DNA from 3 places in the Clostridium sp. X genome. Region 3 is predicted to be linked to each of the others. Evidence: riboswitches for the same ligand, from Rfam matches in the RefSeq annotation. Region 3 holds a riboswitch; each other region holds the start of a gene.
The links. Region 3 has a riboswitch for thiamine pyrophosphate ahead of ACX0KU_RS02780 (ABC transporter ATP-binding protein). Riboswitches for the same ligand answer to the same signal wherever they lie in the genome.

Region 1: another riboswitch for thiamine pyrophosphate. It lies ahead of thiC (phosphomethylpyrimidine synthase ThiC); the one in region 3 lies ahead of ACX0KU_RS02780 (ABC transporter ATP-binding protein).
Region 2: another riboswitch for thiamine pyrophosphate. It lies ahead of ACX0KU_RS07095 (LuxE/PaaK family acyltransferase); the one in region 3 lies ahead of ACX0KU_RS02780 (ABC transporter ATP-binding protein).

The regions. Positions count from the first base shown of each region.
Region 1 covers NZ_CM146912.1:2,201,327-2,204,611, forward strand. The annotation lists gene thiC (phosphomethylpyrimidine synthase ThiC) at 1-1,307, opposite strand, end outside; TPP riboswitch at 1,404-1,503, opposite strand; gene ACX0KU_RS11000 (AI-2E family transporter) at 1,639-2,712, shown strand; gene nadA (quinolinate synthase NadA) at 2,883-3,285, shown strand, end outside.
Region 2 covers NZ_CM146912.1:1,377,146-1,380,430, forward strand. The annotation lists partial or broken gene ACX0KU_RS07085 (mannose-1-phosphate guanylyltransferase) at 1-253, shown strand, start outside; gene ACX0KU_RS07090 (hypothetical protein) at 553-750, opposite strand; TPP riboswitch at 1,397-1,498, shown strand; gene ACX0KU_RS07095 (LuxE/PaaK family acyltransferase) at 1,550-2,635, shown strand; gene ACX0KU_RS07100 (acyl-CoA reductase) at 2,632-3,285, shown strand, end outside.
Region 3 covers NZ_CM146912.1:563,972-567,256, forward strand. The annotation lists gene ACX0KU_RS02770 (ABC transporter substrate-binding protein) at 1-429, opposite strand, end outside; gene ACX0KU_RS02775 (ABC transporter permease) at 419-1,192, opposite strand; gene ACX0KU_RS02780 (ABC transporter ATP-binding protein) at 1,189-1,956, opposite strand; TPP riboswitch at 2,123-2,222, opposite strand; gene thiS (sulfur carrier protein ThiS) at 2,433-2,627, shown strand; gene thiF (sulfur carrier protein ThiS adenylyltransferase ThiF) at 2,631-3,285, shown strand, end outside.

The DNA of each region.
Region 1 (3,285 bases), 1.5 Mb from region 3:
TCTTCTCTTAAAATGTTTATATTTTTTCCAGACATAATTTTATTCATATTTCTAACAGCGCACATTTTGCCGCACATGGTACATGTATTTGAATCTTCAGGAGTTGACTCTGCTCTAAAACGCCTAGCTTTTTCAGGATCAATGGCAAGATTAAACATTTCTTCCCAATCTAAATCTCTTCTAGCTTTGCTCATTTTGTTATCCCAATCTCTTGCTCCTTTTATACCTTTTGCAATGTCAGCAGCATGAGCAGCAATTTTAGTAGCAATAATTCCTTCTTTCATATCATCTAGATTTGGTAATCTAAGATGCTCTGCAGGAGTTACATAGCATAAAAAGTCTGCTCCTTTAGAGGCAGCTAATGCGCCACCTATAGCACTTGTTATATGATCATATCCGGGAGCTATATCTGTAACAATAGGCCCTAATACATAAAAAGGAGCACCATAGCATAATTTTTTTTCTAAAAGCATATTTGCTTCAATTTCATTTAGTGCCATGTGACCAGGGCCTTCAATCATAACCTGTACATTTCTTTCCCAGGCTCTTTTAGTAAGTTCTCCTAATGTCATTAATTCTTTAATTTGACTAGGGTCTGTAGAATCTGCTATAGAGCCAGGACGACAAGCATCTCCAAGACTTATTGTAACATCATATTTTTCACAAATGTCTAAGATTCTATCAAAGTACTCAAAGAAAGGATTTTCTTTATCATTTAGTTCCATCCAAGCAAAAAGTAAGCTTCCTCCTCGTGAGACTATATTAGTAAGCCTTTTATTTCTTTTAAATACCTCTGCAGTATCTCTATTTATTCCTGAATGAATAGTCATAAAATCTACACCGTTCTGGGCGTGTTTCTCTATAACTGCTAGTAATTCATCAGAAGTAATATCTTTTAGTTCTTTATCATAAAAACCTATAGCATCATACATGGGAACAGTTCCAATCATAGCTGATGATATTTCAATTAGTCTTGTTCTAAATTCTTCAGTTTTTCCAAAACAACTTAAGTCCATAATTGCTTCACTTTTCATATCAATTGCAACTTTAGCCTTTTCTAACTCTTTATCAATATTGTTACAATCTTTTGATGTACCTAAATTTACATTAATTTTAGTTTTAAGGCCTTGTCCTATACCTTCAGGGTCTAATGATTTATGATTTTTGTTGGCAGGTATTGCAATTTTACCCTCTGCTACAAGATTCATTAAAGTGTTAACATCCATATGTTCTTTTTTAGATACGATCTCCATTTCTCTAGTTATTATACCTTTTCTTGCTGCATCCATTTGAGTTGAATAATTCATGTTTTTAAATCCCCCTTAAATAAAAATAAGCTTACCCATAGGGTAAGCTTTTATTTACTAATAAAGTTAATTTATTATATAATGTATATAATAAATACCATTAGCTCATTTGCTTCCTACGACAGTATTAACTGCATCAGGTTCTAAGGGTCAGGTTTATAACCTTCTCAGCCTAAGGGCTCCCCCGCAAAGTTTTAAAATTCAATTTTTAAAATGTATATTATCATTAACCTAAGTATAATATATGAAATAAAATATGTAAAGAAATTATAAAGTTAAAAAGATTTAATATAAAAAATTTTATTATAAATATAAGATAGGAGAGAGTTATATGCCATTTAATAATAAATTTTATAAATATTCAGTAGGCATAATATTAATATTAATAATTGTCTATTTAATAGGTAAGATTAGTTACTTATTAAAGCCTTTTGGTGTGATAATGGATGCTTTATTTATATCTATAGTAGTGGGAGTATTATTTTATTATATGATTAGGCCCTTAGTAAGATTTTTATCAGAGAGTAAACATATTAATAAAAGTTTATCTATTTTAATTGTTTTTATATTTATAGGAATATTAATAGGAGTAACAGTAATTTATGGAGGATCAAGTATTGGACAAGAATTTAATAGCTTTTTTAATACTTTACCTAGTCAATTTGAAATAGCTAAAAATAATACAGATGGAATATTAGAAAGTAAAATAGGTCAGTATGTTTCTATAACAGGTATTCAACAAAAGCTAATTCAAAATGTAGAAGCTGTTTTTAAAAGTGTATTAATAAATACAGGGAATGTAATTTCTGCTATTGCTAATGTAGGCAGCCAAGTAATTTTAATACCTTTCATCTTATTTTATCTTTTAAAGGATGATAGAGAGATATATAAAGGTCTTATAGGGCTGCTTCCACAAAAGTATAAGAATGATTTTAATGAAATTTTTGGAGAAATAGATGAAACACTATCAATATATATTACTGGACAGTTAATAATAGCCTTAGTTATTGGACTACTAATGTATATAGGATATTTACTTATAGGAATGAGCAATCCAATGGTTTTAGCCATTTTTTCTATGATTACTTCTATAATCCCTGTTTTAGGTACTTTTATAGGTATACTGCCAGCAGTTTTTATAGCACTAACTATAGGGTTTTCAATGGTTATTAAAGTATTAGTTGTTCTTATTGTAGTACAGCAACTAGAAGGGAATCTTGTATCACCTTATGTCATAGGAAATAGATTAAATATTCATCCTCTCACCGTAGTATTTATAATTATTATTTTTATTTCATTATTTGGTTTTATAGGTGGTCTTTTGGCTATACCTACTTATGCTGTAATAAAAGTTCTGATTAAAGGTATATTTAAAATAACCAAAAATAATAAAATAACTGAATAAGATTTGAAAATAGTAGTTATTAAAGATGAGTTAGTAACCAGTTTTGTGGTTAGTAGCTTATTTTTATTTTGTAGGAATTATTGATTTAATATATAATAAGTGGTATATTACCTTTAGGTGTATATACACTTGTATACACCTAAATATATACAGAGAGAGGCGTGTAATAAATGGTTGTGGATATAAAAGAAGAGATATTAAAATTGAAACAAGAAAGAAATGCAGTTATTCTAGCTCATTATTATCAGCCTGAAGAAGTACAAGAAATAGCAGACTTTGTAGGAGATTCTTATTACTTAAGTCAAAAGGGAAAAGAATGTCTACAAGATGTAATAGTATTTTGTGGAGTAGAATTTATGGCGGAAAGTGCAAAGGTGTTATCACCTAATAAAACAGTACTATTTTCAAATACTAAAGCACTCTGTCCTATGGCAGACATGGCAACAAAGGAAGAAGTATTAGAATTAAAAGAAAAACATCCTAATGCAAAGGTAGTATGTTATATTAATTCTTCCACAGAAGTTAAAACTGTAGTTGATGTATGTTGTACATCTTCTAGTGCAATTAATATTA
Region 2 (3,285 bases), 810 kb from region 3:
AAGCTTCTCCGCTATGTGTAGATTCTTAGGTAGTCATAGAGGAAATAGCATTGTTGGAAATGCCTTTATGGAGCAAAGTGAAAACTGTTATGTTTTTGGAAAGGAAAAATTAATAATAGGATTTGGAGTAAAGGATCTTATTATAGTAGATGCAGGAGATGTACTCCTTGTTATGGATAAGAATAAAGATCAAGAGATAAAACATTTAGTAAATGTTATACAGGAACAAGAAGATTATGATAAGTATTTGTAACCTTGATTTTGGGGTCAGGATACAACTTCCTTTAGAGAGAGTTGCTATCCTGGCCTTATTTTATTTAACTTTAACAATAATTAAATGGAAGAAATATCTTCTAGTTAGACAATGGGGGTGATGATATTATTAGGACATAATAAGTGTATATTCTGCACTACCAGTTGTTGTTGAAGCACTTATGTTTGCATAATTGGTTAGGTCGTTGTTTGACGCTTTTTTAACCTATTCTGAATTGATTCATAGTACATCTTCCATTACATAAAAATAGACAAAATGAAAGAGACTAGTGCTAGTCCCTATTTTGCCTTTAAATATTGTTCAGTTATATTAATTTTGATATTTGTACATAGATAGTTTAACTGCTTAATTACACCTTCTAATATTATATCATTCTGTATAAATTCTTTCTCTATTCTTTCAATAATCTGTTCAAACGTCTTCGCATATTGATTTGCATCTAATTCCATAACTTCTTCAACATGACTTTTATACATTATTACTTCTTCTCCTCTTCACCTCTTGTCTCCATCATATATACGTAATATTATAAAAATATGGAGGGGTGTTTATGAACAGTATTAATCTATTGTAAAATCACCCTAATACCTCAATAGTTTCAATAGTTCTTTCCGCTTTTTCAATATTATTTAATGATAATGATTGTTGCATTTTCAAGTCTTTTTCTTGTTTTTCCACATCTAATTCAACTTCTATAATTGTATTATCTTTAATAATGTATTTACAATATGGGGAAATTTCAAATATTTTTTTGCTAGTTTATTAGTGTCATTAATAATACTACGAGACTCTTTCCAGGGGTATATAGTTCTAATATAGTATTTTAAAATTCTTCAGTACTAATTGTGAATAATACCAAGATGTAACCTATAAGTACCAATAGGCTGAGGCATAGATTAATTAAAGCAACTGAATTGATAGATGATTTAAGCATATCTGAACTGTATGTTAATGGTAATACATATGACAGTAGTTGCACGAAAACTGGTAAATTCTCAATGGGGACAATAATCCATAAAGAAACACAATAGGAAAAATAATAAAGATACGTTTGCCCTGGCAGCAATTCATGTTACAATTGAAATAATTCTTAAAAAGAAGTATAATCAAAATAAATAATTATAAAAAGACACCGGGAGCTTGAAAAAGGCTGAGAGTACGATTATTCGTAGACCGTTGAACCTGTTGGGTAATGCCAGCGTAGGAATGTGTTCTGTTTTTTAACACTTTGTTCGTGCAAAGTGTTTTATTTTTTATGAAAGGAAATTTATTATTATGAGTGAACGTGAAGTATCTAAGTATGTTTATGATTTTATAAATCAGGGTCAAGCTTCAGAGGAGCAGTTTAACGAACAAGCTTTATATTTATTCGATTATCAATATAAGCATAATCTTTCTTACCAAAAGTACTGTTTACAGAAGGGTAAAACTCCACGGGTGGTGAAAAATTGGAGAGAGATCCCCCCAGTACCTATTAATGCTTTTAAAGAACTTTCTTTAAGTTGTATAGATCCTAAGGAAGCTGAAAGGATTTTCATGACAAGTGGTACAACACAGGGGATTCAGGGAAAACACTATCACCCAAATTTACAGGTGTATGACCTGTCAATGAAGCTGAATTTTAAAGAACGCTTTATGAAGAATAATGAGAAGATAGAGATGGGGATTCTCTTTCCTACAGAAGAAAAGATGCCAAATTCATCTCTGGCTCACTACCTAGCCCTTGCCCTTCAAGAATTTGGTGCGGGAGATAGTTGCTATTATATTGTAGACGAAGGCTTAATGGTAAGAGAACTCATAGAGAAATTGGAACATATTGAAAAGGTAGGAGAACCTTATGCACTATTAGGTGCCAGCTTTAGTTTTGTACATTTGTTAGATGAGCTGGAAAAGACAAGAAAAGTCTTTAATCTACCTAATAGAAGCAGGATTCTTGATACAGGTGGTTTCAAAAATAAATCTAGAGATATAGAATTGAATGAATTTTATAATCGTCTTTCTCGTTATTTAGGGATTGATAGGAAAGATTGTATCAACATGTATGGTATGACGGAGCTAAGCACTCAATTTTATGATGATGGTAATGATGTAGTTCCTTCCGTTAAGTCCGGACCTCATTGGATAAAGACACGGGTTATTAATCCTATAACAGGACAAGATGCACCTAAAGGGGAACAAGGTCTTCTTGTACACTGTGATTTGGCTAATTTTAATTCCGTGACCACTATCCTTACTGAAGATATTGGAATTGAAGTAGAAAATGGCTTTCTTCTCTTAGGTAGGGCCAAAGGGTCAGAAGCGAAAGGTTGTTCACTGGCAGTTGAGGAATTTATTCAAGCAAGAAAGGGAAACAACATATGAAACAAGTTGCAGGATACATACCACCTGGATTTGAAGAAGAAATAGAATGGCAAACTCTAAATTTCAAAAATAACAAGGATACACTGGAAGTTAGTGTACCTATACTTTCAAGGGAACAGGTTTCCACTTTGGTAGCAAGGATTAAAAAGAATAGCAGAGATGTACTTAAATCTTTTACGGTTAACCAGATTATTCATATCATTGATGAAGCCATAGCTAAGTTTTTGTCTCGAAGTTCACCATATAGGAAGAAAGCAGAAAGACTGCTGCCCATTATCACTGGGTATGATGAAGAGATCATCCGTTTAGGTCTTACTTCTTATTTTAAAACCTTTCGTAAGCCACAGTTGCAGCGATTCTTAGTAGAAGATTTTACAAATCCCATGCTTTTAGATGAGTTTCAACCTAGGCCCAAAGGCGGATTTTCAAAGGCATTAGGACATGATTTAATAGTTCATGTCTGGGCGGGAAATGTACCGGCTCTACCTTTATGGAGTCTAATATCTGGCCTTTTAGTTAAATCCGGTAGCATCGGCAAAGTTTCAAGTGATGAACCCCTATTTGCTGGTTTATTTGTTGAAGCATTGATAGAGGTAGAGCCTAGACTTGCAGATTGTATGGCTATAATCTGGTGGAAAGGTGGAGACCAA
Region 3 (3,285 bases):
TCCTTCTAAATCTTTTAATGTTTTAACTCCTACATCCTTACGAACCATAAGTTGATTCAATGAACTTCTAACTATGGCTCCAACTGATTTAACAGGAATCTCTTGTCCTCTAGCTAAAATAATTTGTTTTGGATAGCTTATAGCAAGATCTGCCTTGTTTGCTGCTACTAATGTAATTCCATCCTCTGTACCTGCTGGTGTAACTAAGCTAACATCTAGTCCTGCTTCTTTAAAATATCCTTGAGCTTCTGCTACATATAAAAATGAATGTACTGCATTTGGATACCAATCTAAAAGAACACTAACTTTTTGTAGCTCTTTAGGAGTATTTTTCTCCTCCTTAGTGGCAGAATTACTTGAACATGCACTAAATAATAAGCTAAATGACATAAGCATTACTAAAAGTACACTGACCTTTTTAAATTTCATAATTATCCTCCTTTATTCCTCTTCTATATTTTAATAAAACCTTTTCTAGCAAAACTCCTATTGAAAATAAAAGTAATCCTAAAAACGATAAAACCAACACTCCTGAAAAAACTGAATCTGATTGTAACATTCCTGCTGCTCTTTTTACATATATACCTAGTCCTTTTTCAGCTCCTAGCCACTCTCCTATGGTAGCCCCTGCCACACTATATGTAGCAGCTATCTTAAAGCTACTTAAAAAATTAGGCAATACTGAATTGATATGTAGCTTAAAAAATATCTGAACTCTATTTCCTCCTAGCGCTTTTAAAACATCTTCTAAATCCTTATCTACACTATTAAGTCCATCTAAAGTACTTATAACTATAGGAAAGAAGCAGAATAACACTACAACTGCTACCTTTGACCATATAGTATATCCAAACCACATAATCATAATAGGAGATAATGCTATGGTTGGAATTGTCTGAGAAAATACTATAATTGGATATAGTGTTTTCCCAACATTCCTCCAAAAATATATAGAAAAGGCACAGGATATACCTATAATTACAGATATACTAAGCCCTAGTAGAGCCTCTCCTAAGGTTACTAAGGAATGCTTATATAGTAATTGTCTATTAGTTAGTAGTGCCTCAATTACTTTAGAGAACCGAGGTAAAATATATTTAGGAACTTTAAAATATGGTATTAGGAATTCCCAAGCCAAAAATATAAACATTAGAAATATCAGAGGGAATATATAATCTTTAAGTTTCTTCATTTTACATTTCCCTCCTTCTTGTCTTCAAGGACATCAAGGATGTTTAATATATCTCTTTTCAATTCTACAAATTCACTAGTAAGAGTAGTTTCATAGGTTCTAGGTCTTGTAATATTAACATCTATAGACTTTAAGTTTTTATAGGGAAGCTCAGTGCAAATGAGTATTCTATCAGATAAAAGCAGAGCCTCTTCAATATCATGAGTTATCATAAATACAGTGTTCTTTTCTTTTTGACAAAGGTTTAGTAGCCATGCTTGCATCTTTCTTCTTGTTAATGCATCTAAAGAAGAGAATGGTTCATCTAGTAAAAGTAATGATGGATTATTTACTATAGCTCTTAAAAAAGACGCTCTTTGTCTCATACCACCTGAAAGTTCATGAGGGTATGATTTTTCTGTTCCTGCAAGTCCAAACCCCTCAAAATATGTAGCTGCTATATTTCTCGCTTCTTTCTTGCTATACCCATTTAACTCAAGTCCAACTGATGTATTATCTAAGATATTTCTCCATGTCATTAAGCTATCTCTTTGTGGCATATATCCCATAATGTTTTTATTATTTACATTTTCTATGTGTATATTACCCTTTTCCGGCTCTAATAGCCCTAAAATTAATCTAAAAAGAGTACTTTTGCCTGTCCCACTCGGTGCAATAATTGTAACAAATTCATTTTTATCTATACTAAAGGATAAGTCATCAATTATGACTTTATCTGAATCTCTATATTTAAAGGATAAATTATTAATTTCTAGTGCTTTCATTTAAATTACCCAACTTTCTGTTTTATAACATCTATCCTAAACATATCCATCTGCTGAGAATAATCTTTTTAAAAATACAAAAAACTCTTTTCAAATAGTATTCACTATACCAATGAAAAGAGTTAATAATCTAATTACTAATCTATAAAACTTTAGATTAAGCTTTTATATTATTCTACAACTTCCCTTCGCTGGCATTACCCAGTGCAGGTTTAAAGGGTCTGAATAAATTCATCTCAGCCATAATAGCTCCCCTAGTGCACAAATAAATTTTATATCTTATCTAAGACCATGTCAACACTTAATTCTTCTAAAGAGCTATTAATGAGTCTATAAATATATGGCTTGACTAACATATTCAAATATTATATACTTTTAAATAACTGAAAAAGAAAGCACAAAATGGGGTACACCACCGAAAGGGTGTAAGTCTCGTTTTGTGCTTTTTTTGTACAAACTTTTAAGGAGGGTAAAAAATGAAGTTAAATGGATGCACTATTTCATTAGCTACAACTGAAACTCTATATGACTTTTTAATTGCTCAAAACTTTGATGTTAACATCATTGCAGTAGAGCTTAATGGTGAAATTGTTCCTCGCACAACATACAAAGAAGTTATGCTTAAGGATGAAGATACCATAGAAGTTGTTAGATTCGTAGGTGGAGGCTGATTTATGAAAATAATAGTAAATGGAAAAGAAGTAGAGGTTGCTTCTAGTACAGCCTTTGAAGTAAGAAATAAAATTGGAAATGAAACTGATATTGTAATTTTAAATGGTTTTCAAATAGAGGATGACTTTGATATATCTGAAAATGATATATTAACTATAATAACTAAAGGTGCAATGCCTAAAGAAGAAGAGCTTGAGAGTATGATGATGTCAAGACATACTCCCAGTGTACATAAAAGCCTTAAAAAAGGTAAAGTTGCTATAGCTGGTCTTGGAGGTCTTGGTTCTAATATTGCAGTTATGCTTGCAAGAATAGGGGTAGGTCATTTGCTCTTAGTGGATTTTGATATTGTTGAGCCAAGCAATCTAAATCGTCAAAGCTATTACATTAGCCATTTAGGACTGCCTAAAACAACTGCTCTAAAAAAACAGATTAAAGAAATCAATCCTTTCATTAAGGTAGAGACTAAAGATGTAAAGGTAACAGAAGATAATGTTGTAGAAATCTTTAATGGATATGATATTATCTGTGAGGCTTTTGATAAGCCAAAAGCAAAATCTATACTAGTGAATATAGCCTTAGAACAGCTTAACGATACTAAAATAGTAGCAGCTTCTGGTATGGCTGGGTATGATAGTTCTAATTTAATAAAAACAG